3 regions of the Streptomyces sp. NPDC088254 genome follow, and region 3 is predicted to be linked to each of the others. Evidence: riboswitches for the same ligand, from Rfam matches in the RefSeq annotation. Region 3 holds a riboswitch; each other region holds the start of a gene.

Region 1 (10,554 bases), on a different contig from region 3:
GCGCGACTGATCCACAAAACCCCCACAATCAGGACGAGGTGTACTTCGTCGTGAGCGGACGGGCCTCCCTCACGGTCGGGTTGGAGACCACCCAGGTGGCACGGGGCAGCGTGGTGTACGTGCCCGCCGGGGTCGCCCACAAGTTCCACCACATCAGCGAGGATCTGCGCGTTCTGGTCGTGTTCTCGCCGCCGGAGGGATGACCGTCTCCACCCCGCAGGGGATGCGGCGTCTCAGGGTTCCCTAGGGGGGCGATCAGGGGAGGACAAGGGACGCGAGCCCTCCGTCGGCGTCCCTCGCGCCCTAGCATCGACGGCAGGACATCGAAGATCCGGCCCGTCGGGGGCTCGGACATCCGACGAGACGAGGACGAGAGCGATGCGAGAGATCTTCGCGGGACTGCCGTGGTGGGTGAAGTGGGTGGCCGTGCCGGTCATCGCGCTGGTCGTGTTCGGCGGCCTGATAGCGAGCGTGGTCGGCTTCGTCATCGGACTGCTCTTCAAGCTGCTGGTGTTCGTGGCGCTGGTCGCCGGACTGGTCTACGTGGTGCGGAAGTTCACGTCGAGCTCCTCCTCGCGCGGCGACTGGTGAGCGGCGCGGACGGCTGGCGACGGTAACAGGAATCGCCTGTTACCTCGGCCGGGGGAAGTTTCCCCGACAGCCTGACTGTGAGCGGTGGCGGACGGTTAAAGTCCGGAACCCGACGCGGGGACGACCCCCGCGAGCGGCGTATCCCCCCGTGTTCCCCGCACGGACCGCCCCCTCGCGCTTCGGGAGTAACCCTTGGCCACGGTTGACACCGCATCAGCGGAACCGTACGGACCCCCCGCCCGGCCGCGTTCCGCGCCCCCGCTCCAGCGCCCGCCGGCCACGGGCGTTCCCGAACAGCCGCATTCCGCGACCCTCATCAGCTCCGTCCAGCGCGCGATGCGTCTGCTGGAATCCGTCGCCGAGCACGAGTGCGGCGCTCCGGCCAAACAGCTGGCCCGCGAGACCGGCCTCGCGCTTCCCACCGCCTACCACCTGCTGCGGACCCTCGTCCATGAGGGATATCTGCGCCGCGACAAGGGGCTGTTCTTCCTGGGGGAGGCGGCTGTGCGGCTGGGTGCCAGCGGGGCGGCGCAGAAACGTCGCAGTACGGTGGTCGACGCCCTCGCCCACTGGCGCGATTCGATCGGTGTGCCGGTCTATTACGCCGTCTACCGGGAGGGCGAGATCGAGGTCATGTGCGTCTCCGACACCCCGGGCAACCCGGCGGTCGAGGAGTGGGCCGACTTCCGCGAGACCGGGCACGCGCACGCCATCGGCCAGTGCCTGCTGTCCCAGTTGGACGAGGACTCACGCCGCGACCATCTGGCCCGCTACCCCGTGCAGTCGATCACCCCGTACACCGTCCGTGACGACCACACGCTGATGCGACGTCTGGCCCGGGTGCGGCGGATGGAGGCGGTCGTCGAGCGCCAGGAGTACGCGCTGGGCACGGTCTGCGCGGCGATCCCGATCACCGTGGGCACCTCGGCGGCGACGATGGCGATCTCACTGCCCGCCCATCAGTCGGACCGGCTGCTCTCGGCGGCGCAGCAACTGCAGCGCGAGGTCGGACGCATGCTCGGGTCGCTCGCGCTCTCTATCAGTATCTGAAAACTCACTCCTTGTGATCTGTCGTGCACGTTCAGCAAGATGCCACCAGTGTCAGGGGTTGATTCCCAGCCATCTACGGCAATGACGGGGTTAGGCGATGCGCGAGTCCGTGCAGGCAGTACAGGCAGAGGTCATGATGAGCTTCCTCGTCTCCGAGGAGCTCTCGTTCCGTATCCCGGTCGAGCTGGGCTACGAGACCTGCGATCCCTACGCCGTGCGCCTCACCTTTCACCTGCCCGGTGATGCGCCGGTGACCTGGGCGTTCGGGCGGGAGCTGCTGATCGACGGGGTGGGCAGACCGTGCGGCGAGGGCGATGTGCGGGTCTCGCCCCTCGACCCCGGATCGCTCGCCGAGGTTCTGATCCGGCTTCAGGTGGGCGGCGACCAGGCGGTGTTCCGTTCTTCCACGGCTCCGCTCGTGGCCTTCCTCGACCGCACCGACAAGCTCGTCCCGCTGGGCCAGGAGGGTGCGCTCGCCGACTTCGACGCCCATCTCGACGAGGCTCTGGACCGGATCCTGGCGGAGGAACAGAGCGCCGGCTGAAGCGTCGCGCCGGGGAGGGCGACGGACGCTTCAGCGCGGGGAGGGGCTCTGCAGGAACGTTCACTCAGGGCGGTACGGGGCTCGGGTGCCGAAGGCGCACGGATGACGGTGCCGGACGGCCGGCCCCGTCAGCGCTTGCGGCGTCGGCCCTTGCCGCTCCGAGCGGCCGCGGGCGACTTTCCCGCGGCCGCGGTGGCCGCCCCCGAAGGCCTCGCGTCCGGGACCGCCTTGCCCACAGAAGCCGTCCCGGGCCGGTCGGCCGAGACAACGAGGGCAGCGAGCGCGGTCGTCACCGGGACCGAGGCGACCAGGCCGATCGAGCCCACCAGCGTGCGCACGATCTCCTCGGCGACCAGCTCACTGTTGGCGACCGTGCCGACGCTGCTCTGCGCGATGGAGAAGAGCAGCAGCAGCGGCAGTGCGGCGCCGGCGTAGGCGAGCACGAGAGTGTTGACCACGGAGGCGATGTGGTCGCGGCCGATGCGGATGCCGGCCCGGTACAACCCGCGCCAGCCCATCGACGGGTTGGCCTCGTGCAGTTCCCAGACCGCGGAGGTCTGCGTGACCGTCACGTCGTCCAGGACGCCGAGCGAACCGATGATGATGCCGGCGAGCAGCAGACCACTCATGTCGATCGAGGGGTACAGGCCGTGGATCAGCCCGGTGTTGTCGTCCGTGTTGCCCGTCAGAGCGGCCCAGTCGACGAACCAGGACCCGAGCACGCCGATCAGCAGCAGGGAGATGAGCGTGCCGAGGACGGCCACTGAGGTGCGGGCCGACAGACCGTGGCACAGATAGAGCGCGATCAGCATGATGGCGCTCGACCCGACCACCGCGACGGCCAGGGGGTTCGACCCCTGCAGGATGGCGGGCAGGACGAAGAAGTTGAGCACCAGGAAACTGATGGCCAGCGCGACCAGCGCCATGACGCCCCGCAGCCGCCCGACGATCACCACGGCGACCGCGAAGATCCCGGCGAGCAGTCCCATCGGCAGCTTGCGGTTGATGTCGGTGACCGAGTACTGCAGGTCCTTCGGCGCGGAGGGTTCGTAGGCGACCACGACCTTCTGCCCCTGTTCCAGCTGCCGTGTCTGGTCCGGCTGGACGATCTCAGTGAACGTACGGCCCTTGTCCTTGCCGGTGTCCACCCGGATCGTGGCCCGTTTGCAGGTTCCCTTCGCCTGCTGTTCGGCGGAGGAGCCCTCGGCCGTGGAGGTGTCTCCGGTCGGGGGCACTCCCGAGGCGTTCACCGAGGAACAGCTCAGGCTCTCGATCTTGGTGACCGTCGCCTGGTGGGTCTGCCGGTCGAAGCCCACCCCGGTGCGCTCGTGCGGTGGGGCACCGCCGGGCCACAGCACGACGAGCCCGGCGAGCACGGCCACCGCGAACGGGATCAGGACGACGGCGATGACCTTGCGCAGATGCCGGGAGACGGGGGCAGCCGGCCCGTGGCTGTGACTGTGCGAATGCCCATGCCCACCGCCCGGCCCGTGGCCACCCGCACCGTGACTGCCCGCACCGTGATCACCTGGCCCGTGATCACCTGGCTCGTGGCCGCCGGGGCCGTGATGGTCCCGCCGGTGGTCGTCTTGACGGTGACGGTCCCGTCCGCGGTCGTCGTCCGGTCCCGGCCCGCCGCCGCCCGGACGGCGAGGCTGTTCCGGTGGCGGATACGGAGGCTGGTGAGTCGTGGTCACCGACCGATCATCGCAAGAACCGCTGGGGCCCACTGTTCACCGCGCCACACATGCCGCTAGCGTGGAGGCGCATTTTGTACACGCGGGAGCTCGGAGCACCGGGCTGAGAGGGCGCTGACCTCTGTCTTCGCGATGTTTCACGTGGAACGTCACCAGCGCGAGTGATGGGTCACACGAAACGTCGGCAGACGGCAATCGCTGCGTCGACCGCTGAACCTGTTACCGGGTAATGCCGGCGTAGGGAGTAGGTCTCATGACCAACAAGGACGCACGCACTCCTGCCTCCACGCAGATCTCCACCGAGGTCTCCGTCGACGGGGAGGCCGGAAAGTCCATCGGCTGGCACAAGGCGTACGTCGAGGGCAGCCGCCCCGACCTGCGGGTACCGGTCCGCCAAGTGCACCTCACCAACGGCGGGTCGGTCACGCTGTACGACACCTCGGGTCCGTACACCGATCCGCATGTCGACACCGATGTCCGCCGGGGACTGCCTCCGCTGCGGGAGAACTGGATCATCGCCCGAGGCGACACCGAGGAGTACGCGGGCCGGCCCGTCCGCCCCGAGGACGACGGCGTCAAGCACACCTCGCCGCGCGGTGGTCTGCGCAACCTCGACGCGGTCTTCCCGGGGCGGCCGCGGCTGCCGCGTCGCGCCCGGGCCGGCGAGGCGGCCACTCAACTCGCCTATGCCCGGCGGGGAGAGATCACGCCCGAGATGGAGTACGTGGCCATCCGGGAGAACGTGGCACCGGAGGTCGTCCGCGAGGAGATCGCAGCGGGCCGCGCGGTGTTGCCCGCCAACGTCAACCACCCGGAGATCGAGCCGATGATCATCGGTAAGAGGTTCCTGGTGAAGGTCAACGCCAACATCGGCAACTCGGCGGTGACGTCCTCCATCGAGGAGGAGGTCGAGAAGATGACCTGGGCGACCCGGTGGGGCGCCGACACCGTCATGGACCTGTCCACCGGCCGGAACATTCACACCACCCGCGAGTGGGTGCTGCGCAACTCCCCCGTGCCCATCGGCACGGTGCCGCTCTACCAGGCGCTGGAGAAGGTCGACGGCAAGGCCGAGGAACTGACCTGGGAGATCTACAAGGACACGGTCATCGAACAGGCCGAGCAGGGCGTGGACTACATGACCGTCCACGCGGGCGTCCGTCTCCCGTACGTCCCCCTGACGGCGAACCGCAAGACCGGGATCGTCTCCCGCGGCGGTTCGATCATGGCCGCGTGGTGCCTGGCCCACCACAAGGAATCGTTTCTGTACGAGAACTTCGAGGAACTCTGCGAGATTCTCGCGGCCTACGACGTCACGTACTCGCTGGGCGACGGTCTGCGCCCCGGCTCGATCGCGGACGCCAACGACGCCGCGCAGTTCGCGGAGTTGAGGACGCTCGGGGAACTCAACCGGATCGCGAAGCGTTTCCATGTACAGACGATGATCGAGGGCCCGGGCCACGTCCCGATGCACAAGATCAAGGAGAACATCGACCTTCAGCAGGAGATCTGTGATGAAGCTCCGTTCTATACGCTCGGCCCGCTGACGACAGACGTCGCCCCGGCGTACGACCACATCACGTCCGGCATCGGCGCCGCGATGATCGCCTGGTGGGGCACGGCCATGCTCTGCTACGTCACGCCCAAGGAACACCTGGGCCTGCCCAACCGGGACGACGTCAAGACCGGCGTCATCACCTACAAGATCGCCGCTCATGCGGCCGACCTCGCCAAGGGGCACCCCGGAGCCCAGGAATGGGACGACGCCCTGTCCGACGCCCGTTTCGAGTTCCGCTGGGAGGACCAGTTCAACCTGGCCCTCGACCCGGACACGGCCCGTGAGTTCCACGACGAGACGCTGCCGGCGGAGCCGGCCAAGACGGCTCACTTCTGCTCGATGTGCGGGCCGAAGTTCTGCTCGATGAAGATCAGCCAGAGCATCACCGAGCGGTTCGGCGGTGGGTCGGCGGAGGGAGCGACACCGGAGGAGATAACGGAGGGGATGCTGCAGAAGTCGAAGGAGTTCGCGGCGAGCGGCAACCGGGTCTACCTCCCCATGGCGGACTGAAGCAGCACAGGCCGACATAGGGCGGCTTGCGCAGTGCAGGCGGCTTGCGCTCCCGTCGGGGCGCAAGCCGGAGGCCTATTCCGGCTGGTGCTCCGGGCCTCCGAAGTCCGGGCTGGTGTAGTCCGGGCTCGAGTAGCTCGGGCGCGGGCCGGCCGCGGGGCCGTCGTCGGGACTGGTGAAGCCCGGGCGGTCGTAACCGATCTTCGGCAGGCGGCCGCCGGGGGCCGGCGGGGCCGATGCGGGATGCTGGGCGTCGGTCGCGCCGGGATCGGCGAGAGCCTCGCGCAGGAACGGCACGATGCCCCGTGTCAGCAGGGCTTCCCGCCAGGCCTCCTTGGCGCGGTCCACCTCCTCGCTGCGTTCGCCGTACGGGCCCGCCTCCAGGGAGGGCCGGTTGCGCAGGGCGGTGAGCAGGAGCCCGACGGTGGCGACGAGAATCGCGGCCGCGGCGACCGCGCCGAACGCCCACCCGGCGTTGACCATGGCCTCGGCGGCCGTCGCCCCGGGATCGAGCATTCTGAGCACGTAGCCGACGAGCAGGAAGATCACCGCGGCGGTTCCGGCGAGCACGGGGGTGAGGACGGCCGCGATGGCGACGGCGCCCGCTCCGGCGGCCTCGGCCACCTGGGCCGCCTCACCCACGGTGGCGAGCCCCAGCCCGCCCACGCCCGGCTCGCCGACGTCCTGGCCGGAGGCGGAGGGGGCGGCGGAGGAGGAGGGGTGGCGCAGTTCCTCGCGGACCTTCACATAGTGCTGGTACTCGGTCGCCGCGGCCGCCGTGATGAGGGCGGTGGCGTTGAGCGCCATGGTGCGCAGCTGCTCGGCGTTGAGCCGTTGGCCGACGGCGGTCAGTTCCGGGCGGTGTGGTGCGGAGCGCAGCGCCTCATCGAGGATCCGCTTGTACTCCTGGCGGTCCTCGCTGTGCAGGTGCTGCGGAACGCTGTTCATGTGCATCCCCCGATGCTCCGTAGGGCTTGGGGCTCGCATGCCAACGAGCCGTCGGGCAGAAACGGAGGGGAGCCTGCTACGGATGAACCGATGGTAGAGCGGCGACGGCCCGGGGTAACAGGGGGTTCGCGGAAATTGACCCCTGGCCTGCGGTACCGTCGACGGGTCCGGCGCGGGGTGCGCCGGGTCCCGCGAACGGTCAGACCGCGAGCGGCAGTTGCTGGACCAGCAGCTTCCCGGCCATCGTCACTCCGCCGTCCATGGCGATGGCGAGCCCGTCGGCGTAGACGTGCGGTCCCTCGACCGCGGGCGCCGGGTCGTCGCCCTCCTCGGAGCCGACCTCACCCAGCAGGTACGGGATGGGGCTATGGCCGTGAACGACGCGGTGGCCGCCGTACGTGTCGAGCAGGGAGCGGGCGGCGTCTGCTCCGCCCTCGTCGCGGAAGGCGAAGCGCTTGGTGAACTTGCGGAACAGGTCCCACACCTCGTCCGCGTCGTTGCGGGTGATCGTCTCGCGGATGGTGTCGTTGACCGCTTCGATCGAGTCGCCGTAGTCCAGGTAGGCGGTGGTGTCCGAGTGCACGAGCAGGTGGCCGTCGACTTCCTCGACGGCGTCGAGGCGGGCCATCCACTGCAGGTGATGGTCCTGGAGGCGGTCCATGTCCGCCTTCTGGCCGCCGTTCAGCAGCCAGGCAGCCTGGAAGGTGGCGGTGCCCGCGCCGGAGTTGACGGGGGTGTCGCCGAACCTCTTGGCGCCGAGCAGCAGCAGCTCGTGGTTGCCCATGAGGGCCTTGCAGTAGCCGCCGGCCGCGGCCGCCTCAGCGGACAGTCGCATCACGAGGTCGATGACGCCGATGCCGTCCGGCCCGCGGTCGGTGAAGTCGCCGAGGAACCACAGTCGGGCGGTGCCCGCGCACCACTGGCCGGTCGCGTCGATCAGGCCCTTTTCCTCGAGCGCGGCCAGCAGCTCGTCGAGGTAGCCGTGCACGTCGCCGACGACGAACAGCGGGCCCTGGCGGGTGGCCTGCGGCGGCGCCTGGGCGGCGGCGGGGTCGACGGTCACCTGGACGGTGTCGCCCCGGTTGATGACCGGCAGGTCGCGCTGGGTGGGCGTGTAGCCGTCGGGGTGCTCCGCCGGGTCCTCGAGCGGCGGCGCGGCGTTCCCCGGATGCGCGCTCTCGGCGTACGGGCCGGTCTCGTGCACGTAAGCGGGCACCCGGAAGTCGCGCAACGTCGCCGTACGCTCCACCTCGGGTCCCTGACCGGCCCCCTGAGTCATCAGACCCCTCCACCATCGCGCCGCATCTGCACCGCTTCGGACTGTCTGGTCGTAACGGCCCGCGGTGCCGTGCGCCCATCATAGGAATGCGGATCCTGTCGTGTGATGACCCAGGGGTGGTGAATCAGAGAGAGGTTCCGTTTCCCTGCGGCTTTCGCCCCGGTTGTGGTGGGATCGGCGGCCCGGCGCAGCGGCCAGCCGTCCTCGACCACGCAGCGGGCCAGGCGCAGGCGTCCGGTCTCGGTCAGGGGTGCATAAACGGGGGGGGGCACGAGGGCCTTTCGTTGTTCGGTGCAGGTGTCGCAATCCACACCGAACCCGGAAGGCCCTCACTCATTCAAGATCACACTCCAGTGATCGCTGTCACCAACCCCCACGATCCACACGTCGTCCAGCCACAGGTCGGTGTCTGCGGCCAGTGACCGGATGACCGGTTCGACCAGCGGCAGAGCGGCCCGCAGGCGCTTGTTGCAGGCCGGACGCTGCGGCAGATACGGGAACAGCGTGTGCAGGTGAGCGGGGGCGAAACGCGGCCAGCGGGCCTCGCAGCGGAAGCCCAGCATCGCCTGGGCCACGGCCAGGGTGACCAGTTCCGCATCGGTCAGCCGGGGCGGCCGGCCACGCCGGCGTGAGGTCTTCAGACGGTCATCAACATGCACGTAGAGTGCGGTCAAGAGGGTGTCCAACTCGGTCGTCACAACCCGATGTTGGACACCCTCCCTCCGTCTGAGAACCCCGCATTCGGAACTACTCGTCTAGGTCTTCTCGGGCGCCCGGGGCGGACTCACCGTCGTCCGCGGTGGGCGGCGCTGGGACGAGGTGCGCACGATCAGTTCGGTCGGTATCACCTGTTCGACCGGGTGGTCGGATTCCACGCCCTCGATCGCGTCGATGAGGAGCTGGACGACCGCCGTCCCGATGCGGCGTGGTTTCAGGGAGAGCGTGGTGATCGGCGGATCGGTGCCGGCGTAGACGGTGGACTCGCTGCAGCACACCAGGAGCAGGTCCTCGGGGACGCGCAGCCCGTAGCGGCGGGCGGCGGCCAGCAGGTCGGTGCCGTTGGGGTCGAAGAGGCCGTAGACGGCGTCCGGGCGGTCGGGGCGGGCCAGCAGCCGGTCGGCGGCGACTGCGCCCGCGCACGGGTCGTGGGCGGGGTAGGCCTCGTAGACGGGGTCCTGGCCGACGCGTTCGCACCAGCGCAGGTACGCGCTGGTCGACAGGTGGGTGTACGTGTCGGTGGAGGTGCCCGTGAGCAGACCGATGCGGCGGGCGCCGGCGTCGGCGAGATGGTCGAGGAGGTCCAGGACGGCGGCCTCGTGGTCGTTGTCCACCCAGGCGGTGACCGGGAGCGTGCCGGCCGGGCGGCCGTCGGAGACGACGGGTAAGCCCTGCTTGACGAGTTCGCTGACCACGGGGTCCTGGTCGGACGGGTCGATGACGACCGTGCCGTCCAGGGCCACGTTCGACCACACGTCGTGGCGCGAGGTCGCGGGCAGGATGACGAGCGCGTAGCCGCGGGCGAGAGCGGCCGAGGTGGCGGCGCGCGCCATCTCGGCGAAGTACGCGAACTCGGTGAAGGTGAAAGGTTCATCCCCGTACGTGGTCACGGTCAGGCCGATGAGGCCGGACCTGCCGGTGCGGAGGGTTCGGGCCGCGGCCGAGGGGCGGTAGCCCAGCCGGTCGGCGACTTCACGGACATGGCGTCGGGTGGCGTCGGGGAGCCTGCCCTTGCCGTTGAGGGCGTCGGAGACGGTCGTGATGGACACTCCGGCGGCGGCGGCCACGTCCCTGATGCCCGCCCGGCCCGGCCGGCTGCCTCTGCGTGAGGTTTCCGCGCGGCTCACCTGGTGCTTCCCTGCTGCTGTCATGGCGAGCCGATAGTAGGGCTCATCGGGTGGGGTAGGGCGGACGCATATGCGCGCGTTGACAGGCACGTTTCTGCACGGTCGCCAGGGGTCAATTGCCATGGAAATGAAGGTAGTTGAGAGCCCGTGCATCGGGACGTGTGGTGCTCGCATGGATGCGCCTGTTGAGGCACCGATGTCTCGAAGAGGTCTCAACTCACCTGCACGAGGGATGCGCGCCACGGCGCGAACCACCGGCGCGTAGATATATGTGAAGCGCGCCCCCGATTCGTACACCTTCGTACGTAGATGCGACTGCCGAGGGGTCGCCGGCCAGGGATCGCGCTCGCCGGCCGGCGGCACGCGGGTCGGCCACCAGGGCTCCCGCACCTGTTCGCGAGTGGCCCAATCCTCATAAGGTGAGCAGTATTGAAGCCGGTGGTGGTCACGAGGAGGACTGCGGTGAGCGAGACGAGCCCCAAGCTGCGCGCCGAGCTGGAGGGGATCCCCACCTACAAGCCGGGCAAGCCGGC
Region 2 (10,554 bases), on a different contig from region 3:
TGACGGCGATGCTGGTGCAGGGAGTCGTGGACGCGGCTGTCCGCAGGATCGAGCTGGGCGCGGAGGAGCCGGGCGGGGTGACCGAGGCCGCGGTGGGGATGGTGCTGCGGGGGGTTCTGGGCTGAGCCGCCGCGCCGGGCTGCTCGGACGGGGCCACGCCCATCGGGCTCGGGCAGGGCCGCGTCGAGCGGGGCTCGGCTGAGCGGGCCTCCGACGAGCGGCCAGGGGCGGCGGTGCCCCTACGGCAGCGGCACGCCCAGGACCGGCAGCAGGCGGGACGGCCCCCGGCGCAGCAGCCACGGAGGGAGCAGGGACAGAGGGTCCAGATAGGCCTCGTTCCTTCTCAGGCCCCAGTGGACACAGGTGGTCGTGCAGTGTGAGCCGCTCGGCTGGACCGTGCCCACCTGCTCGCCGGCGGCGACCTCGTCGCCCTTGCGCACGGTCGCCGCCACCGGTTCGTACGTCGTGCGCAGGTCCGTGCCGGCCAGTTCCACCGACACGACGCCCCTGCCCGCGACCCGCCCGGCGAAGGAGACCCGGCCGGCCGCCACAGCCCGGACCGGAGCGCCCGGAGCGGCCGCCAGGTCCACACCGCGGTGGCCGCGCCCGTACACCGTCGCCGGAGGCTCCCAGCCACGCAGCACCGGCGGGCGATTCCCCACCGGCCAGGCGCGTCCGATCGCCGGCACCGGCCCGGACGGCGGCGTGAGCGGACCAGGGGACGGTGGACCGGGGGACGCCTCGGACGGCGAGGGATCCGCCCACGCCGCAGGCATCGTCATGCTGATCAGCAGGAGCACCAGCAGGCCCCCGCACCGCTTCGCGTTCATGCCGCACAGCGTGGCCGGAAACCGCCGGCCGCGCCCGGGGCTGTGGACCGGCGCCCGGTTGTGGACAGCGGCGTCACCCGGTGGTCCGCCGGTCCCGTACACTTCTTCTGGCGATCCGGGTCACCGGGTCGACTTCGCACGCCCCAACATCAGACCCTCACCGGTCGGTGTCAGCGCCCCTCGGTCCTTCGTGGCTCGGCGCGTCGCGGGCGTCAGGCGCGGGAGCCGTCCGGCTTCCGCGGCACAACCGAGAACCTCAAGGAGAACGGCCATGGCCGTCGTCACGATGCGGGAGCTGCTGGAGAGCGGCGTCCACTTCGGTCACCAGACCCGTCGCTGGAACCCGAAGATGAAGCGCTTCATCTTCACCGAGCGCAACGGCATCTACATCATCGACCTGCTCCAGTCGCTGTCGTACATCGACCGCGCCTACGAGTTCGTCAAGGAGACCGTCGCCCACGGCGGCACGGTCATGTTCGTCGGCACGAAGAAGCAGGCGCAGGAGGCCATCGCCGAGCAGGCCACCCGCGTCGGCATGCCCTACGTCAACCAGCGCTGGCTGGGCGGCATGCTCACCAACTTCTCGACCGTCTACAAGCGCCTGCAGCGCCTCAAGGAGCTCGAGCTCATCGACTTCGAGGACGTCGCCGCCTCGGGTCTGACGAAGAAGGAGCTCCTGGTCCTCTCGCGTGAGAAGGCCAAGCTGGAGAAGACCCTCGGCGGTATCCGCGAGATGTCCAAGGTGCCCAGCGCCGTCTGGATCGTGGACACCAAGAAGGAGCACATCGCGGTCGGCGAGGCCCGGAAGCTCAACATCCCGGTCGTCGCCATCCTCGACACCAACTGCGACCCCGACGAGGTCGACTACAAGATCCCGGGCAACGACGACGCGATCCGCTCCGTCACCCTGCTCACCCGCGTGATCGCCGACGCCGTCGCCGAGGGCCTCATCGCCCGCTCCGGCGTCGCCACCGGCGACAAGGGCGACAAGGCCGCCGGCGAGCCGCTGGCCGCCTGGGAGCGCGACCTGCTCGAGGGCGAGAAGAAGGCCGACGAGGCTCCGGCCGCCGAGGCCGCCCCCGCCGCCGAGGCTGCCGCGGAGACCTCCGAGGCCCCCGCCGCGGAGGCCGCCGAGGCCCCGGCCGCGGACGCCGAGGCCCCCGCCGCCGAGGCCCCGGCCGCGGACGCCGAGCAGGCCTGACCGTCACAGCGTCACGGTTGACGGCGGGGGCGCTGACATGAAGTCCGCCCCCGCCGTTCACCCGTAGGTCGGCACAGAGCCGGAGAGTTCCCGTGAAGGGGCTCCCCGCCCGTTCCGATCGTCGATCTTCCAGACTTCGAGAAAGACTTACAGACTCATGGCGAACTACACCGCCGCCGACGTCAAGAAGCTCCGCGAGCTCACCGGCGCCGGCATGATGGACTGCAAGAAGGCGCTGGACGAGGCCGAGGGCAACGTCGAGAAGGCCGTCGAGGCGCTCCGCATCAAGGGCCAGAAGGGCGTCGCCAAGCGCGAGGGCCGCTCCGCCGAGAACGGCGCCGTGGTCTCGATCATCGCCGACGACAACTCCTCCGGCGTCCTCGTCGAGCTGAAGTGCGAGACGGACTTCGTCGCCAAGGGCGAGAAGTTCCAGGCCGTCGCCAACGCGATCGCCGAGCACGTCGCCAAGACGTCCCCGGCCGACCTCGACGCCCTGCTCGGCTCGGAGATCGAGGCCGGCAAGACCGTCCAGGCGTTCGTGGACGAGGCCAACGCCAACCTCGGCGAGAAGATCGTCCTGGACCGCTTCGCGCAGTTCGCCGACGGCTTCGTCATCGCGTACATGCACCGCACGATGCCCGACCTGCCCCCGCAGATCGGTGTCCTCGTCGAGCTGGACAAGCCGAACGCCGAGGTCGCCAAGGGCATCGCCCAGCACATCGCCGCCTTCGCGCCGAAGTACCTCTCCAAGGAGGACGTGCCGGCCGACGTCGTCGAGTCCGAGCGCCGCATCGCCGAGGAGACCACCCGCGCCGAGGGCAAGCCCGAGGCCGCGATCGCCAAGATCGTCGAGGGTCGCCTCAACGGCTTCTTCAAGGACGCCACCGTCCTCGGCCAGCCGTACGCGCTCGACAACAAGAAGTCCGTCCAGAAGGTCCTGGACGAGGCCGGTGTCACCCTGAAGCGCTTCTCGCGCATCAAGGTCGGCATCTGAGTCCGTACCGCGATCGACGCGCGCCCCCTATAGGGTCGACGTGAGTCGTCCGCGTACGCCGTCACGCGCGCGTGACGGACGACAGCAGATCTGACGAGGAGGCCATTGCCGCGCACGGGTTGCGAACGACACCCCACCGGCAATGGCCTTCTTCGTATGTGCACCACGTGAAAGAGGCGGGATCTCCCATGACCACCAAGGCCCAGAAGACTGACGACGGCAAAGTACGCGGCCGGTTCCTGCTGAAGCTGTCCGGAGAGGCGTTCTCCGGCGGCGGCGGCCTGGGCGTCGACCCCGACGTGGTGCACAAGATCGCCCGCGAGATCGCCGCCGTCGTCCGGGACGGCGCCGAGATCGCGGTCGTCATCGGCGGCGGCAACTTCTTCCGCGGCGCCGAGCTCCAGCAGCGCGGCATGGACCGCGCCCGCTCCGACTACATGGGCATGCTCGGCACCGTCATGAACTGCCTCGCCCTCCAGGACTTCCTGGAGAAGGAAGGCATCGACAGCCGGGTCCAGACCGCCATCACCATGGGCCAGGTCGCCGAGCCGTACATCCCGCTGCGCGCCGTGCGGCACCTGGAGAAGGGCCGCGTGGTCATCTTCGGCGCGGGCATGGGCATGCCGTACTTCTCCACCGACACCACCGCCGCCCAGCGCGCCCTGGAGATCGACGCCGAGGCGCTGCTCATGGGCAAGAACGGCGTGGACGGCGTCTACGACTCCGACCCGAAGACCAACCCGGAGGCGGTCAGGTTCGACGCCCTCGGCTACGGCGAGGTCATCACCCGCGACCTGAAGGTCGCCGACGCCACGGCGGTCACGCTGTGCCGCGACAACAAGCTGCCGATCCTCGTCTTCGAGCTTCTGGCCGAGGGCAATATCGCCCGGGCCGTCAAGGGTGAGAAGATCGGCACGCTTGTGGGTGACGAAGGCGACCGGGTCTGACCGGTCGAACCGCAGTTCGTATGACAAAGCCTGGCCGGGGGACGGACCCTGGTCGGGGGATGGACAATGTCCTGCCGGTCGGGAACCGTGCAGGAAGAAGACGCGACGCAGCCGGCCGCCGCCTCCGCAAGGAACCGCAGCCGGGCCTACTCAAGACACGCAGGAGCAAGTGGTGATCGAAGAGACCCTCCTCGAGGCCGAGGAGAAGATGGAGAAGGCCGTCGTGGTCGCCAAGGAGGACTTCGCCGCGATCCGCACCGGCCGTGCGCACCCGGCGATGTTCAACAAGATCGTGGCCGACTACTACGGCGCGCCGACGCCGATCAACCAGCTGGCTTCGTTCTCCGTGCCGGAGCCGCGCATGGCGGTCGTGACCCCGTTCGACAAGAGCGCGCTGCGCAACATCGAGCAGGCCATCCGCGACTCCGACCTGGGCGTCAACCCGAGCAACGACGGCAACATCATCCGGGTGGTGTTCCCCGAGCTCACCGAGGAGCGCCGCCGCGACTACATCAAGGTCGCCAAGGGCAAGGGCGAGGACGCCAAGGTGTCCATCCGCTCCGTCCGCCGCAAGGCCAAGGACGCGATCGACAAGCTCGTCAAGGACGGCGAGGTCGGCGAGGACGAGGGCCGCCGTGCGGAGAAGGAGCTCGACGACACCACCGCGAAGTACGTCGCCCAGGTGGACGAGCTCCTCAAGCACAAGGAAGCGGAGCTGCTCGAGGTCTGATGAACGACTCTTCCTGGGGCGCTCCGCCGCACGCCGGTTCACAGGCGGGGTACTGGGGGCCCAACGACCAGGGACCTGTCCAGGGGGCCGCCCCGGCGGGTCCCGGCTACGATGCGCCTGAGGCGCAGCAGACTCGCCCCATGCCCATCGTCCCCGATGTACCCGCTCCCGGCGGACACCAGGATGACGACCGGGGGGCCGCTCGTCCGGGCGGCCCCGCGTTCCGGGACGGGACGCCTCACCGCGAGACGCCGCACGCGTTCCGCGAGGAGTCGTCCCAGAACGAATCGTTCCCCCACGAGTCGTTCCGCGACGGGAACCGCCGCGGCGGCCCGTACCGCGACGACACACCGTCGGTGCAGCCCCCTGCGGCGGCGCCGCAGAATCCGGAGCCCATGCCCGACGCCCCGCAGCCGGCGCCCGCGCCGCAGAAGAAGAGCGCGGGCCGTGACCTGGGCGCGGCCATAGGGGTCGGCGTCGGACTCGGCGCGGTCATCGTCGCGTCGCTGTTCGTCGTCAAGGCCGTGTTCGTCGGTGTCATAGCGATCGCCGTCGTCGTCGGGCTGTGGGAGCTGACCAGCAGGCTGCAGGAGCGCAAGGGGATCAATGCTCCGCTGGTGCCGCTCGCGCTCGGCGGGGCGGCGATGGTCGTCTCCGGGTACGTCCGGGGGGCCGAGGGCGCGTGGGTGGCCATGGCCCTCACCGCGCTGGCGGTCCTCGTCTGGCGGATGACGGAACCCCCGGAGGGCTACCTCAAGGACGTCACGGCCGGTCTCTTCGCGGCGTTCTACGTCCCGTTCCTCGCCACCTTCGTCTCGCTGATGCTGACGGCCGAGGACGGCGCGCAGCGGGTGCTGATGTTCCTGATGCTGACGGTGGTCAGCGACACCGGCGCGTACGCCGTCGGCTGGCGCTTCGGCAAACACAAGCTCGCCCCGCGCATCAGCCCCGGAAAGACCCGCGAGGGCCTGCTCGGGGCGGTGACGTTCGCCATGGTCGCGGGCGCGCTGTGCATGCAGTTCCTGATCGACGGCGGCACCTGGTGGCAGGGGCTGCTGCTGGGCCTCGCGGTCGCGGTCAGCGCCACGCTCGGCGACCTCGGCGAGTCCATGATCAAGCGGGACCTCGGCATCAAGGACATGGGCACGCTCCTGCCCGGCCACGGCGGCATCATGGACCGCCTGGACTCCCTCCTGCCGACGGCCCCGGTGGTCTGGCTCCTCCTGGTGATCTTCGTAGGCTCCACCTGACCACCCCGCCCTCTGCCGACGCACGGGCCCCCGTCCTCCCGGACGGGGGCCCGTCGTGATATCGGAGTGCGCGTGGGAGCCTGTGACTGCCACAGTCACTGCCGTGACCTTGACGGACGTACTTGTCGACTTCGCCCGCACCGGCCGGATCGGACCGCTGCACTGCGGCATGCCCTTGGCCGACGCCGAAGACCTTCTCGGGCCGGGCCGTCCACACCCGGCCATCCGCTTGAAGGGGCCCGACATCGACGGCTATCCCTACGCCTGGGACGGCTTGGAGCTGGAAGTCACTCAGCGGCGGGTCAGCGGCATCTGGATCCGCCTATGGCCCGGCTCGACGACGAAACTCCCACCGCTCGTCCTGCCCGAGTCCGAGACCCACGAAGCGACGGTCCTTCGGGAGGAACTCACCGCAGCCCTCGACAGCGCGGGCTGCCTGCACGAGGTCAACAGCAACCTCACCTTCGGCCGGCAGTCGAGCATCCTCACCCAGCCCGCGAACGTCTGCGCGGTCTTCAGCCTCCCGGCCCGCAACAACCACGTCCCCCACCGCGACCGGCACTACCTCGACGTCATGCACAAGCACACGGCTTGACTCGGGTGACCGCCCCCACCCCGGGAGCGCTCGGGGTCGCGGAGTTGATCTGCGACACTGGTAGCGCCATGCCTAAGCCCGGAGAACTCACATTCGTCGCCCCCCGTGGAGCCAAGAAGCCGCCGCGGCATCTTGCTGATCTCTCGCCCGCCGAGCGGAAGGAGGCGGTGGCGGAGATCGGTGAGAAGCCGTTTCGGGCGAAGCAGTTGTCGCAGCACTACTTCGCGCGGTACGCGCACGAGCCGGCGGAGTGGACCGACATCCCCGCCGGGGCGCGGGAGAAGCTGCGGGAGGCGTTGCTTCCCGAGCTGATGACCGTCGTACGGCATCTGTCGACGGACCAGGGCACGACCCGCAAGACGCTGTGGCGGCTGTTCGACGGGACGCTCGTGGAGTCGGTGCTGATGCGCTACCCCGACCGGGTGACCATGTGCATCAGCTCGCAGGCCGGCTGCGGGATGAACTGCCCGTTCTGCGCGACCGGGCAGGCCGGTCTCGACCGGAACCTGTCCACGGCGGAGATCGTGCACCAGATCGTGGACGGGATGCGCGCGCTGCGCGACGGGGAGGTCCCCGGCGGGCCGGCGCGGCTGTCCAACATCGTCTTCATGGGCATGGGCGAGCCGCTCGCCAACTACAAGCGGGTCGTAGGCGCCATCCGCGCGCTCACCGACCCCACCCCCGACGGGCTCGGGCTGTCGCAGCGCGGGATCACCGTGTCCACCGTCGGGCTGGTGCCGGCCATCCACCGGTTCACCGACGAGGGCTTCAAGTGCCGCCTCGCCATCTCGCTGCACGCCCCCGACGACGAGCTGCGCGACACCCTCGTCCCCGTGAACACGCGGTGGAAGGTGCGCGAGGTGCTCGACGCCGGGTTCGAGTACGCCGAGCGGTCCGGGCGGCGCCTGTCCATCGAGTACGCGCTGATCCGCGACATCAACGACCAGGCCTGGCGCGGCGACCGGCTCGGCCGGATGCTCAAGGGCCGGCCCGTGCACGTCAACCTCATCCCGCTCAACCCGACGCCCGGGTCCAAGTGGACCGCGTCCCGGCCCGAGGACGAGAAGGCGTTCGTCGAGGCGATCGCGGCGCACGGCGTGCCCGTCACCATTCGGGACACCCGGGGCCAGGAGATCGACGGGGCCTGTGGCCAGCTCGCGGCCACCGAGCGGTAGTCTGTTCCCGGACAAGTTCATATCTTCGTATTCCGACAGGGGAGCGCCACAGCGCTGAGAGTGCGGCACCGGCCGCAGACCCTCTGAACCTCGCCCAGGTCATTCTGGGTAGGAAGTTCGGTCATCACTCGAGCTGTTGCGCCCTGCCCGGGCCCGTTGGCGGACCCCGGGCAGGGCCGCGTCTTCTCCTGGTCAACCCCAGGAGGAATCCAGTGCACACCAGGACGTTCGTGGCCGCGGCCGTGGGCCTCGGTCTCGTCACGCTGTCGGCGTGCGGTTCGTCGTCGTCCGGCGACAGCGGATCGGGCGGCGACGCCGGGTCCGGCGGCGGCTCGAAGACCGTCACCCTCGTCAGCCACAGCTCTTGGTCCGTCTCCAAGAACGTGCTCGCCGACTTCGAGAAGCGGTCCGGGTACAAGGTGCGCGTCCTGGAGGACGGCGACGCCGGGCAGGCCGTCAACAAGGCGATCCTCACCAAGGACAACCCGCAGGGCGACGTCTTCTTCGGCGTCGACAACACCCTGCTCTCCCGCGCTCTCGACAACGACCTGTTCCAGCCGTACGAGGCCAAGGGCCTCGACCAGGTCGGCGCCGAGTACCGGCTCGACGCGGACAAGCACCGGGTCACCCCCGTCGACCACGGCGACATCTGCGTCAACTACGACAAGAAGTACTTCGCCGACCACGACCTGGCCCCGCCCGCCTCCTTCGACGACCTGGTCAAGCCCGCCTACAAGAACCTCCTGGTCACCGAGAACGTCTCCACCTCCTCGCCCGGCCTCGGCTTCCTGCTGGGCACCGCCGCGCGCTACGGCGACGGCGGCTGGGAGGGCTACTGGAAGAAGCTCCGGGCCAACGGCGTGAAGGTCGTCGACGGCTGGGAGCAGGCCTACAACGAGGAGTTCTCCGGTTCGGCCGGCGGCAGGAAGGCCGGCGCCGACCGGCCGCTCGTCGTCTCCTACGCCTCCTCGCCGCCCGCCGAGGTGATCTACGCCGAGCCCAAGCCCGCCACCGCCCCGACCGGCGTCGCGGCCGGCACCTGCTTCCGGCAGGTCGAATTCGCGGGCCTGCTGAGCAACGCGAAGAACAGCGCGGGCGGCAAGGCGCTGATCGACTTCCTGCTGTCGAAGGAGTTCCAGCAGGACATGCCGCTCAACATGTTCGTCTACCCGGTGGTCAAGGGCACCGCCGTGCCCGCCGAGTTCACGAAGTACGGGCCCGCCGCCAAGGACCCCGAGACCATGGACCCGGCGAAGATCGCCGAGAACCGCGACCAGTGGGTCAAGTCGTGGACCTCGCTCGTACTGAAGTAGCCCCGGCCAGGAGGCGTTCGGGGAACGCGGCGCGGCTCGGGCTCATGGTCCTGCCCGTCGCGTTCTTCGGGGTCTTCTTCGCCTGGCCCGTCGCCGCGATCGTCGCGCGCGGGCTCGACGTCGACGGCGCATGGCGCTTCGGCCGTCTCCTCGACGTGCTCGGGCAGTCCGACATCCGGCACGTCCTGTGGTTCACCGCCTGGCAGGCGGTCGCCTCCACCGCGCTCACCCTGCTGGTGGCGCTGCCGGGGGCGTACGTCTTCGCCCGCTTCTCCTTCCCGGGCAAGGAGGTGCTGCGGGCTGTCGTCACCGTCCCGTTCGTGTTGCCGACGGTCGTCGTCGGCACGGCGTTCCTGGCGCTCGTCGGGCGGGGCGGGCTGCTCGACGAGCTGTGGGGCGTACGGCTGGACACCACGGTGTGGGCGATCCTGCTCGCCCACGTCTTCTTCAACTACGCGGTGGTCGTACGGACCGTGGGCGGGCTGTGGGCGCAGCTCGACCCCCGTCAGGAGGAGGCCGCGCGGCTGCTCGGCGCCTCCCGGCTGCGGGCCTGGCGCACGGTCACCCTGCCCGCCCTCGGGCCCGCCGTGGCCGCTGCCGCGCTGATGGTCTTCCTGTTCACCTTCACCTCCTTCGGCGTGGTCCAGATCCTCGGCGGGCCCACGTTCTCCACGCTGGAGGTGGAGATCTACCGGCAGACCTCGGAGATCTTCGACCTGTCCACGGCCGCCGTCCTGACCCTCGTGCAGTTCCTGGCCGTCGGCGCGATCCTCGCCGTGCACGCCTGGACGGTGCGGCGGCGGGAGAGCGCGCTGCGGCTGGTGGACGCGAAGCTGACCGCGCGGCGGCCCCGCGGGGCCGGGCAGTGGGCGCTGCTCGGCGGGGTGCTGACGAGCGTCGCCGTGCTGCTGGTGCTGCCGCTCGCCGTGCTGGTGCAGCGCTCGCTGGACGCGCCGGACTTCGCCTACTACCGGGCGCTGACCCGTGACGACGGCAACGTCTTCCTGGTCCCGCCGATCGAGGCGGTCGGCAACTCGCTGGAGTACGCCGTCGCCGCGACCGCCGTCGCGGTGCTGATCGGCGGCCTGGCCGCGGCGGCGCTCACCCGGCGGGACGCCGGACGCCTCGTCCGCGGCTTCGACGCGCTGCTGATGCTGCCGCTGGGCGTCTCGGCGGTGACCGTCGGCTTCGGTTTCCTCATCGCGCTCGACGAGCCCCCGCTCGACCTGCGTGGCACGTGGATGCTGGTGCCGCTCGCGCAGGCGCTGGTCGGCGTGCCGTTCGTCGTGCGGACCATGCTGCCGGTGCTGCGGGCGGTGGACGTACGACTGCGGGAGGCGGCGGCCGTGCTGGGAGCGTCGCCGTGGCGGGTGTGGCGGGAGGTCGATCTGCCGCTGGTGCGGCGGGCGTTGCTGGTCGCCGCCGGGTTCGCGTTCGCGGTGTCGCTCGGGGAGTTCGGGGCGACGGTGTTCATCGCCCGGCCCGACAACCCGACGCTGCCGGTCGCCGTGGCCCGACT
Region 3 (10,554 bases):
GCCGGCCCTCGGCCGTCCCGGAGTCCGTGGCCGGCTGCTCAGCCGTCCCGGAGTCCTTGGCCGGCTCCTCAGCCGTCCCGGAGTTTCTTCAGCCGCTCCACGTCCGCCGCGTGGCCTTCCTTGCCGCCGGGCGTCTCGATGACGAGCGGCACGCCGACGGTGGCCGGGTGGGTCATCAGGGCGCGGAACGGATCCTCGCCTATGTGGCCGGACCCGATGTTCTCGTGCCGGTCCTTGTGCGCGCCGACCACATCCTTGGAGTCGTTGGCGTGGATCAGCTTCAGCCGTCCCTCGCCGACGGTGTCCACCAGCAGATCGAGGGTCTGGTGCATACCGGACGGGCCGGTCAGATCGTGCCCGGCGGCGAAGACATGACAGGTGTCCAGGCAGACGCCGAGCTTGGGGTGGGCGTCCAGCGCCTCGAAGTACGGGCCGAAGTCCCAGGTCCGCGAGCACAGCGAGGAGCCCTGGCCGGCCGTGCCCTCCAGCAGCAGCCACGGGTCGTCGTCGTGCGTCAGCTCCTCCAGCAGCGGAAGCATGTGCTCCCGCACCTGCTTCAGCGCCACCGACCGGTCCCGTCCGCCCGTCGCGCTGCCCGTGTGCACGACCACGCCCAGCGCGCCGATCTCCCGCCCCCGGCGCAGCGAGTGCCGCAGCGACTCCACCGACCTCTCGACCGTCGCCTCGGTGTGCGAGCCGAAGTTGATCAAATACGGCGCGTGCACGTACGCCGGCGTCGACGTGGTCGCGCACGCCTCCCGGAACGCCTCGTCCTGCCGCGGGTTCCCGGCGGGGGTCGCCCAGCCGCGCGGGTTGGCGACGAAGACCTGGACCGCCTCGGCCTGCAGTTCGCGGGCGTAGGCCACCCCGACCGAGTGCAGGCCGCCGGCCACGGGGACATGGCCGCCGACGGGGTTGCGGGAGGGGAACGGTGACGCTTGAGGACTCACCCGCCCAGGGTGTCACGCCCCCGGGACCGCCAGGTCACCGGATGGTGATCGTGATGGTCGACCCCTTGGGCGCCGACTCCCCGGCCTCCACCGACTGCTCCTTCACGGTGTCCCCGAACAGCCCCAGCAGACCCCTGTCCTCCTTGACCCCGAACCCGGCCTGCTCCAGCTGCCGCTTGGCGTCGTCGACGCTGGAGCCGACCACGTCCGGGACCTCGACCATCTCCGGCCCCTTGGACAGCGTCAGCGTCACGGTGTCGCCCTCGGCGACCTGCTTCTCCGGCCCCGGCGACTGGGCGGCGACCTGGCCCTTGTCGTACTCGGAGTTGACCTGCCCGGCGGCGACCTTCACCTTCAGGCCGGCCTCCGCCAGCGCGGCCCGGGCGTCGGCCAGGCTGTCGCCGACGACCTCCGGGACGTCGACCGGGCTGCCCTTGCTGACGACGAGGGCGACCGCGGTCCCCGCACGGCGCTCGGTGCCCGCTTCGGGGTCGCTGCGGATGACGGCGCCCTTGGGGACGTCCTCGCTGAACTCCTGGGTGACCATGCCCGGTTCCAGGCTGTCGTCCTTCAGCTGGGCCTTGGCCCTGGCCAGCCGGAAGCCCTTCAGGTACGGCACCTTCACGGTCTCTGGCCCGTCGGACACGACGAGCGTCACCGTGTCGTTCTTGCGGATGCGGGCCCCCGGTCCGGGGTCGGTGGAGATGACCGTGCCGCGGGCGACCGTGTCGCTGAACTCGTGCTTCGTGGTGCCGGCCTCCAGCCCGGCCGCCTCCAGCCGCTGCCTGGCCCGCTCCTCGGTCTGGGTCAGCACCGCCGGGACCTTGGTGAACTGCCCGGAGTTGATGTACCAGACGCCCGCGCCGACGCCGAGGACCAGCAGGACCAGGGTGACGATCGCCACCGTCCGGCCCCTGGGCGGCAGCGACCGGCGCTGCGGCGGCAGCGGAGGCGGGCTGCGGAACCGGGACGTCCGGTCGAGCCCGTCGCCGCCTCCGCCGGCCTGGGCGGCCGGGTCGTTCTCGCCGACGGGCAGGGGCCTGGGGACCGTGAGGGAGCGCGGGATCACGCTCGTGCGGTCCTCGGCGTTGTCGTGCTCCGCGGACAGGGCCTGCGGGGGCGAGGCGTCCAGCTGCTCCTCGGTGAGCGCGGCGCGCGCCGCGCGGGTCTGGGAGAGCAGCGCCACGGCGTCGTACGGGCGCACGTCCGCGTTGCGGGCGGTCGCCGAGGCGACCAGCTCGTCCAGCGCGTAGGCCAGACCCGGAACGACGGCCGAGGGCGGGGGCACGTCGTCATGGAGATGCTTGTACAGCACGACGGCGGGGGTGCCGCCCTCGTGCGGCTTGTCGCCGGTGAGCATCTCGTACAGCACGATGCCGCACGCGTACACGTCCACGCGCGCGTCGGCCGTGCCGTGCTCGATCTGCTCGGGCGCCAGGTAGGACACGGTGCCGAGGACGGCGCCGGTGGTGCTGGTGACGGTGTCCACGGAGCGCACGAGACCGAAGTCGGCGACCTTGACCCGTCCGTCGTCCCCTATGAGCACGTTCTCGGGCTTCATGTCCCGGTGCACGAACCCGGCCCGGTGCGCTGCGCCGAGCGCGGCGAGCACGGGCTCCAGGATGTCCAGCGCGGCCCTCGGCTGGAGCGCGCCCCGGTCGCGCAGCACATCGCGCAGCGTGCAGCCGGCGATGTACTCCATGGCGAGGTACACGTACGCCCCGTCCGTCCCCTGGTCGAACACCTGGACGACGTTGGGGTGGGCGAGCCGGGCGACGGACTTGGCCTCCCGGATGAAACGCTCGACGAAGGAGGCGTCGCTCGCGAGGGCCGGATGCATCACCTTGAGTGCGAGCACGCGGTCGAGGCGGGTGTCCACGGCCCGGTAGACCGTGGCCATCCCGCCGACCGCGATCCGCGCCTCGACGCGATAGCGCCCGTCGAGCACCTGCCCGACGAGAGGGTCCTGAAGGGTCGTGTCCACGCAGCGAGTCTACGAGCCCCCACCGACACCCCCACCCCACCCACCACCGCACTGCAGCGGACCTGTGACGCACCCCATGCCCCCGGGACGGAAAGCCCCCGACGGCGCCCAGCCCCCGGGCCCCCACCGACTCCCGCCCCGAGACGAAACCCCGCCGATGGCGCTCGGCCCTCCGGGCCACGTCCGCCTCCCGCCCCGAGACGGAGAGCCCCACGTCCGCCTCCCGCCCCGAGACGGAGAGCCCCACGTCCGCCTCCCGCCCCGAGACGGAGAGCCCCGACGGCGCTCGCCCCCGGGCGCCCCGCCTCCGCCCGGGGACGGAACGCCGCCGACGGCGCTCAGCCCCCACGGGCGACGTTCACCTTTCTCCTGACGGTGAACGGGCGGTGCGCGGGTGGGAGAGAGGAAACGGGACCGTCCCCACGGTCAGAACGCAGGACGCTCAGGGTCCAGCGAGGCCAACCCCTCCGCAGGAGAAGACGCCGCAGCGAAGTACCGCCGGGGAATGCGCCCCGCCAGCCGCGCCAACCGCCCCGCCTCCACCCCCGCCCGCATCGCGCGAGCCATCCGCTCGGGATCCGCCGCACGCGTCACCGCCGACGCCAGCATCACCCCCGCACAACCCAGCTCCATCGCCAGCGCCACATCCGACGCCGTACCCGCCCCCGCGTCCAGAATCACCGGCACCCCCGCGTGCTCCACGATCAGCTGGAAGTTGTGCGGATTGCGGATCCCGAGCCCGGACCCGATCGGTGACCCCAGCGGCATCACCGCCGCGCACCCCACGTCCTCCAGCTTCCGCGCCAGCACCGGATCGTCGTTCGTGTAAGGCAGCACCGTGAACCCGTCGTCGACCAGTGTCTCCGCCGCGTCGAGCAGCTCCACCGGATCCGGCAGCAGCGTCCGCTCGTCCGCGATGACCTCCAGCTTCACCAGGTCCGTCCCGAGCGCCTCCCGCGCCAGCCGCGCCGTCAGCACCGCCTCCCCGGCCGTGTAGCACCCCGCCGTGTTCGGCAGCACCCGTATCCCGAGCCGGTCGAGCACCGACAGCACCGACCCGTGCACCGAGGGGTCCACCCGGCGCATGGCGACCGTCGTCAGCTCGGTCCCGGACGCGATCAGCGCCCGCTCCAGCACCTCCAGGCTGGGCGCACCGCCCGTGCCCATGATCAGCCGGGACGACAGCGTCGCAGCGCCGAGGACGAGGGGATCGTCAGCCATGGCTCAGCCTCCCTGGACGGCCGTGAGGACTTCCACCCGGTCCCCCTCGGCGAGGGCCGTGGCGGACCACCGCGCGCGCGGGACGACGGTCTCGTTCAGCGCGGCGGCCACCCCGGAGGGCGCCGCCGTCAGGGACCGTACGACGGCGTCGAGCGCGGTGCCGGCGGCGACCTCCCGCCGCTCACCGTTGACGTGGATGTTCATGCGGGCTGCTCCGAGAGTGCGGCGGCGCCGAAGCGCCGGGGTGTGAACGGGCGGGCCAGGTCGGGAAGTTCACCCGTGGTCAGGACGTGCGCCAGCACGTCCCCGGTCACCGGCGTGAGCAGCACGCCGTTGCGGTGGTGACCGGTGGCCAGCAGCAGCCCGTCCAGGCCGCTCGGCCCGAGCAGGGGCGCGTTGTCCGGCGACGCGGGACGCAGCCCCGCGCGCGTCTCCGTCAGGGGCAGTTCACTGATCCCGGGGATCAGCTCATGGGCGTCGCGCAGCAGCTCGTAGACGCCGCCCGCCGTCACCGTCGTGTCCCAGCCCAGCTCCTCGCTCGTCGCGCCGACGACCAGCTCGCCGTTCTCCCGCGGCACCAGATAGACGTCGCTGCCGCGCACCACGGCCCGTACCGTGCGGCTCAGGAACGGCGCGTACCGGGGCGGCACGGTCAGCCGCAGCACCTGCCCCTTCACCGGCCGCACCGGCGGCAGCAGCTCCCGCGGCACGCCCGCGAGCCGCCCGCTCAGACTTCCGCCCGCGAGCACCACCTGCCCCGCCTTCAGCGCCGTCCCGTCGTCCGTGACGACCCCGTCGGCCCGGCCGCCCCCCACGGACAGCCGCTCGGCCCAGCGGCGGTGGAAGACCACGCCCGCCCGCTCGCACGCGGCCACCAGCGCCCCCGCGAGCCGCCGCGGGTCGATCTGGTGGTCGCCGTCCACGCGCAGCCCGCCGCGCACGCCCGGGGCGAGCATCGGCTCCAGGCGCCGGCACTCGCGCCCCGACAGCCACTGTGACGTGAGCCCCGACTGCTGTTGCAGGGCGTGCAGTTCCCGCAGATGGGCCCGGTCGTCGGCGTCCAGCGCCACCGCGAGGGTGCCCGAGCGCCGATAGCCGAGGTCGTGCCCGGTGAGGTCGCTCAGCTCGGCCGCGAACTCCGGGTAGCGGCGCGCCGATTCCACGTTCAGGCCGAGCAGCGTCTGCTCGCCGTGGTGCAGTTCGGTGACGGCGGCCAGCATCCCGGCCGCCACCCGCGCGGCCCCGCCGCCCGGATCGGGATCCACCACCGCCGTGACCAGACCGCGCTGCGCGGCCCGCCACGCCGTGACCAGACCGATGATTCCGCCCCCGACGACGAGGACGTCTGACGTACGTGCGGACATGGGCGTCCAGCCCCTCCCTTCGCCGGCATGACCCGGATCAGGTTCGTACGGTCGGAGGCCGCCAGCCTCCCTCTCAGCCCGGTGCGTCCGGGCTCCCGCGAGTGCTCTAGGTTGGCCACCCTAGCCCGGCCCCGCATGTCTCAGTAAGGGAGTCCCACCCCGTGCCGCCCTCGCTCGACGGTCTCGTCCTCGCCCCCGTCGCCGACCAGGCCCCCGGCCAGGTCGGCACCCGCACCCGCTTTACGTACCACGAGCGCGACGGTGTGATCTGGGCCGACTACGCGGGCGGCGACGTCGTGAGAGGGCATCTGGTGGGTACCCGTGCCGGGGACCTGCTCGACTTCCGGTACGTACAGCTCAAGCAGGACGGGACGACGTCCTCGGGGCACTGCGTGTCGACGGTGGTGGAGCTGGCCGACGGCCGGGTCCGCCTCGACGAGACATGGGAGTGGGAGTCGCAGCCCGGCAGCGGGACGAGCGTTGTGGAGCAGGTCACGGAGCACGACGGCTGACTGACAATCCGTCAGTTGTCTAAGGTGATCAGGTGAGCGAGCAGAGACGGGACGAAGTCGGTACGGCCGGGCGGCGCGTGGTCGTCGTCGGCGCGGGCATGGCCGGGGTGCAGACCGCGGTCGCTCTGCGCGAGCAGGGCTTCGACGGGACGGTGACGCTGATCGGCGCCGAACCCCACCAGCCCTACGACCGGCCGCCGCTGTCCAAGGCGGTCCTGCTCGGGAAGGCCGAGGGCTCCGCCTTCGACGTCGACTTCGAAGGCCTCGGCATCGGCCTGCGGCTCGGCAGCGAGGCCCTCGGCGTGCGCCCCGCCGAACACGTCCTGGACACCGAGGCGGGCCCGGTCCCCTACGACGTCCTGGTCCTCGCCACCGGCGCCGAACCGATCCGGCTGCCCGGCGCCGAGGGCGTGCCCGGTGTCCATCTGCTGCGCACCCTGGACGACGCCGAACGGCTGCGGCCCGTCCTCGCCCGGCAGCACGACGTCGTGGTCGTCGGCGCCGGCTGGATCGGCGCGGAGTTCGCCACCGCCGCCCGCGACGCCGGCTGCGCCGTCACCGTCGTCGAGGCCGCCGACCGGCCGCTCGCGGGCGCCCTGCCCGCCGAGGTCGCCGCCCCGATGGCCGGCTGGTACGCCGACAGCGGCGCCGAACTGCGCACCCGCGCGCGTGTGGAGCGCGTCGAACCCGGCGAGGTCGTCCTCGACGACGGCGCGCGGCTGCCCGCCGGCGCGGTCGTGGTCGGCATCGGCGCCCGCCCCGCGACCGCCTGGCTGGCCGGTTCGGGCATCGAGCTCGGCGCGCACGGCGAGGTCCTCGCCGACTCCCATCTGCACACCAGCGTGCCGGACGTGTACGCGGTCGGCGACTGCGCCTCCCTCCCCTCGGCGCGCTACGGCGAGCGGCTCCTCGTCCACCACTGGGACAACGCCCTCCAGGGCCCGCGCACGGTCGCCGCCAACATCCTCGGCGAGCCCACCGGGGAGCCCCTGGAGACCTACGACCCGGTGCCGTACTTCTGGTCGGAGCAGTTCGGCCGCTTCGTCCAGTACGCCGGCCACCACGGCGCCGCCGACCGCATGGTGTGGCGCGGTGACCCGGCAGGACCGGCCTGGAGCGTGTGCTGGCTGCGCGACGGGCGCCTGGTCGCCCTGCTGGCCGTGGGCCGCCCGCGCGACCTGGCGCAGGGCAGACGGCTGATCGAGGCGGGCAGCCGTATGGACGTCGACGCGCTGGCCGACCCGTCGCGTCCGCTGAAGAACGCGACCGCCTGATCTCCCCGGGAGTGCGGCGTTCGGGCAGGGGAGCGATCGCGGCCACCCGGCCCGAGCGCCTACCCTTGACCCCGTGACCGAGATTGACGCAAACATCGATGCTCTCGTCCCCGCCTGGCTCACCCTGCCCGACATCGCAGAGATGCTCGACGTCGAAGTGACACGTGTGCGGCAGCTGGTCAAGGAGGGCCAGCTCATCGCCGTGCGCCGCGGCGAGAACCGCGCGCTGCACGTGCCCGCCGCCTTCATCGACGGGGACAAGGTCGTCAAGGGCCTCGTGGGCACCCTGACGCTGCTGCGGGACGACGGCTTCACGGACGAAGAGATGCTGGAGTGGCTCTTCACTCCCGACGAGAGCCTGCCCGGCACGCCGGCCCAGGCCCTGAGCGAGAATCGCGGCACGGAGGTGAAGCGCCGCGCCCAGGCGCTCGCCGTCTGACCAGCACGTTCCGGACGACCGACCGGCCTGCGGAGGCTTCCGGGCCCCCGCGGGCCGCCGCCCACGGGGGACCCACGCATGCCCGACACCGCCCGCGCCCGCCTCGCCGACGCCCGTCTGTACCTGTGCACGGATGCCCGCAAGCGCCAGGGCGACCTCCCGGAGTTCCTGGACGCGGTCCTCGCCGCCGGCGTCGACATCGTCCAGTTGCGGGACAAGGGGATGGAGGCGGCCGAGGAGCTGGAGCACCTGAAGGTGTTCGCCGACGCCTGCGCCCGGCACGGCAGGCTGCTCGCGGTCAACGACCGCGCGGACGTCGCCCACGCCGCCGGCGCCGACGTCCTCCACCTCGGCCAGGGCGACCTGCCGGTCCCCGCGGCCCGGGCGATCCTCGGCGACGACGTCCTCGTCGGCCGCTCCACGCACTCCGAGGCGGAGGCCCGGGCCGCCGCCGTCCAAGACGGTGTGGACTACTTCTGCACCGGCCCGTGCTGGCCCACCCCCACCAAGCCCGGCCGACACGCCCCCGGCCTCGACCTGGTCCGCCACACCGCCGCCCTCGGCACGGATCGCCCCTGGTTCGCCATCGGCGGCATCGACCTCACCCGCCTCGACGAGGTGCTGGACGCCGGCGCCCGCCGGGTCGTCGTCGTGCGCGCGATCACCGAGGCGGACGACCCCGGGGCCGCGGCGGCGGAGTTCGCCGAGCGGCTGCGGAAGGCGTGATTTCCGGCCGGTGGCTGTCCGGCATTGTCCGGCCGAATGTCCAAAGGGCGGACAGCAGTCCGGCAAATCGGGCAAATTTGCGGGATCTGGTTGGGACACCGCCGTGCCCTGACTAACCTGCGGGTATGGCCCTCGGAACCGCATCCACCAGGACCGACCGCGCCCGTACCGTGCGCGACATCCTGGCCACCGGCAAGACGACCTACTCGTTCGAGTTCTACGCGCCGAAGACGCCCAAGGGCGAGCGCGGTCTGTGGAACGCCCTCCGCAGGGTCGAGGCGGTCGCCCCGGACTTCGTGTCGGTGACATACGGCGCCGGCGGTTCCACCCGGGCGACCACGGTGAAGGAGACGCAGCAGATCGTCGTCGACACCACCCTCACCCCGGTCGCGCACCTCACGGCCGTGGACCACTCCGTCGCCGAACTGCGCAACATCATCGGCCAGTACGCCGACGCCGGGATCCGCAACATGCTCGCCGTGCGCGGCGACCCGCCCGGCGACCCCATGGGGGAGTGGGTGCCGCACCCGAGCGGCCTGACCTACGCCGCCGAACTCGTCCGGCTCATCAAGGAGTCGGGCGACTTCTGCGTCGGCGTCGCCGCGTTCCCCGAGATGCACCCGCGCTCCGCCGACTGGGACAAGGACGTCGCGCACTTCGTCGACAAGTGCCGGGCCGGCGCCGACTACGCCATCACCCAGATGTTCTTCCAGCCCGAGTCCTACCTGCGGCTGCGCGACCGGGTGGGGGCGGCCGGCTGCCCGACCCCGGTGATCCCCGAGATCCTCCCGGTGACGAGCGTGAAAATGCTGGAGAGGCTGCCCCAGCTCAGCAACGCCCACTTCCCGGCGGAGCTGAAAGAGCGCATCCTCACAGCCAAAGACGATCCGGCCGCTGTACGCTCCATTGGCATCGACTTCGCCACGGAGTTCTGCGCTCGGCTTCTCGCCGAGGGAGTGCCCGGACTGCACTTCATCACGCTCAACAACTCCACGGCGACGCTGGAAATCTACGAGAACCTGGGTCTGCACCACCCGCCGCAGGCCTAGACCTGCCGCACCGTGATACGTCACACTGCGTGCGGCCACTGGGAGAGGGGCGTACATGGGCTGGACGGTCCTCTACATCGCGTTCGGCGTCGTCGCGCTGTGGCTGCTCGGCGAGGTGCTGCTTCAGTACAAGGCACGCCTGCGCTACCGGCTGCTGGCGTTCGCCGGCTTCCTCGGCGTGGTGCTGGGCGTGCTGATGCCCAACGTCATCGTCATCGGTCTGGGCGCCGCCGCGTTCGCGGTCGGCCAGACCTATGTGACGCTGTCGTTCCGCCGCGGCTTCTCCGCCGGCTGGGCCGTCAGCCGTCCCGGCGCGGAGGCCGTCAAGGGCCGCCGGGGCCGGGCCGAGCGCAAGGACCCCGTTCTTCAGGTCTCCGGCCTGGAGACGGCCGAGGAGGACGCCGACTCCCACGGTCACGACGCCGACGCCCCGTTCAGCGGGGACCGCATGTCCTACGGCCGCGACACGGACTCCTACGACGACGACCACGACGACGTCTTCACCCCGGCCGCCCGCGGCACCGCCGGATCCACCGCCGTCTACGAGCCGCAGCCCCTGCCCGACGACACCGGCTCCTACGGCGTGTACAGCGACTCCGCCTACGCGGCCGCCACCCAGCCCCAGGACCAGTACGCGACGGCCGCCCAGACCGCCGACCAGGGCTACGGCCACGACGGCTACTCCGGGTACGGGCAGCAGCAGTACGGCTACGACTCCGCCGGCGAACAGCAGTACGCCGCCTACTCCGACCCTTACATCGGCACCCAGACCTACGGCTCGGGCTCGTACGACACCGGGTACGGCCAGCAGCAGGGCTACGGCCAGGACCAGTACGGCTCCGGCGGCTACGGGGAGACCCCCTCCGGCGGTGTGTGGGTCCCGCAGCAGCGCAGCGACGACTCCCTGGGCGGCGACCTGCCGTCCGACCAGCACTACCCCTACCAGGGCGACGGCCGGCATCAGGGGAACGGCTACGACGAGCAGCAGTACCGGTACTGACGCCCGCGCGGACCGCTCACCTTCCGGCGTCCGCG

The links. A riboswitch is a leader RNA that binds a small molecule or an ion and turns the genes downstream of it on or off. The one in region 3 is predicted to bind thiamine pyrophosphate.
Region 1: linked by a shared signal. The riboswitch ahead of thiC (phosphomethylpyrimidine synthase ThiC) and the one ahead of thiO (glycine oxidase ThiO) in region 3 are both predicted to bind thiamine pyrophosphate.
Region 2: linked by a shared signal. The riboswitch ahead of ACIOC0_RS36415 (thiamine ABC transporter substrate binding subunit) and the one ahead of thiO (glycine oxidase ThiO) in region 3 are both predicted to bind thiamine pyrophosphate.

Annotation. Positions count from the first base shown of each region.
Region 1 is NZ_JBIURQ010000002.1:550,740-561,293, forward strand. It holds gene ACIOC0_RS09345 (cupin domain-containing protein) at 1-203, shown strand, start outside; gene ACIOC0_RS09350 (DUF5326 family protein) at 379-591, shown strand; gene ACIOC0_RS09355 (IclR family transcriptional regulator) at 784-1,641, shown strand; gene ACIOC0_RS09360 (SsgA family sporulation/cell division regulator) at 1,739-2,185, shown strand; gene ACIOC0_RS09365 (YibE/F family protein) at 2,314-3,882, opposite strand; TPP riboswitch at 3,955-4,143, shown strand; gene thiC (phosphomethylpyrimidine synthase ThiC) at 4,136-5,950, shown strand; gene ACIOC0_RS09375 (hypothetical protein) at 6,026-6,904, opposite strand; gene ACIOC0_RS09380 (metallophosphoesterase) at 7,098-8,177, opposite strand; partial or broken gene ACIOC0_RS09385 (IS982 family transposase) at 8,552-8,875, opposite strand; gene ACIOC0_RS09390 (LacI family DNA-binding transcriptional regulator) at 8,933-10,045, opposite strand; gene hisC (histidinol-phosphate transaminase) at 10,484-10,554, shown strand, end outside.
Region 2 is NZ_JBIURQ010000015.1:173,869-184,422, forward strand. It holds gene ACIOC0_RS36370 (TetR/AcrR family transcriptional regulator) at 1-125, shown strand, start outside; gene ACIOC0_RS36375 (murein hydrolase activator EnvC family protein) at 240-830, opposite strand; gene rpsB (30S ribosomal protein S2) at 1,102-2,031, shown strand; gene tsf (translation elongation factor Ts) at 2,189-3,025, shown strand; gene pyrH (UMP kinase) at 3,214-3,972, shown strand; gene frr (ribosome recycling factor) at 4,145-4,702, shown strand; gene ACIOC0_RS36400 (phosphatidate cytidylyltransferase) at 4,702-5,952, shown strand; gene ACIOC0_RS36405 (hypothetical protein) at 6,056-6,547, shown strand; gene rlmN (23S rRNA (adenine(2503)-C(2))-methyltransferase RlmN) at 6,616-7,722, shown strand; TPP riboswitch at 7,750-7,855, shown strand; gene ACIOC0_RS36415 (thiamine ABC transporter substrate binding subunit) at 7,935-9,035, shown strand; gene ACIOC0_RS36420 (ABC transporter permease) at 9,080-10,554, shown strand, end outside.
Region 3 is NZ_JBIURQ010000009.1:355,610-366,163, reverse strand. It holds gene ACIOC0_RS26705 (sulfite oxidase-like oxidoreductase) at 1-1, shown strand, start outside; gene ACIOC0_RS26700 (deoxyribonuclease IV) at 69-950, opposite strand; gene pknB (Stk1 family PASTA domain-containing Ser/Thr kinase) at 985-2,934, opposite strand; gene ACIOC0_RS26690 (thiazole synthase) at 3,361-4,155, opposite strand; gene thiS (sulfur carrier protein ThiS) at 4,159-4,359, opposite strand; gene thiO (glycine oxidase ThiO) at 4,356-5,519, opposite strand; TPP riboswitch at 5,517-5,628, opposite strand; gene ACIOC0_RS26675 (hypothetical protein) at 5,681-6,031, shown strand; gene ACIOC0_RS26670 (NAD(P)/FAD-dependent oxidoreductase) at 6,109-7,305, shown strand; gene ACIOC0_RS26665 (Rv2175c family DNA-binding protein) at 7,379-7,744, shown strand; gene thiE (thiamine phosphate synthase) at 7,823-8,470, shown strand; gene metF (methylenetetrahydrofolate reductase [NAD(P)H]) at 8,596-9,519, shown strand; gene ACIOC0_RS26650 (hypothetical protein) at 9,575-10,519, shown strand.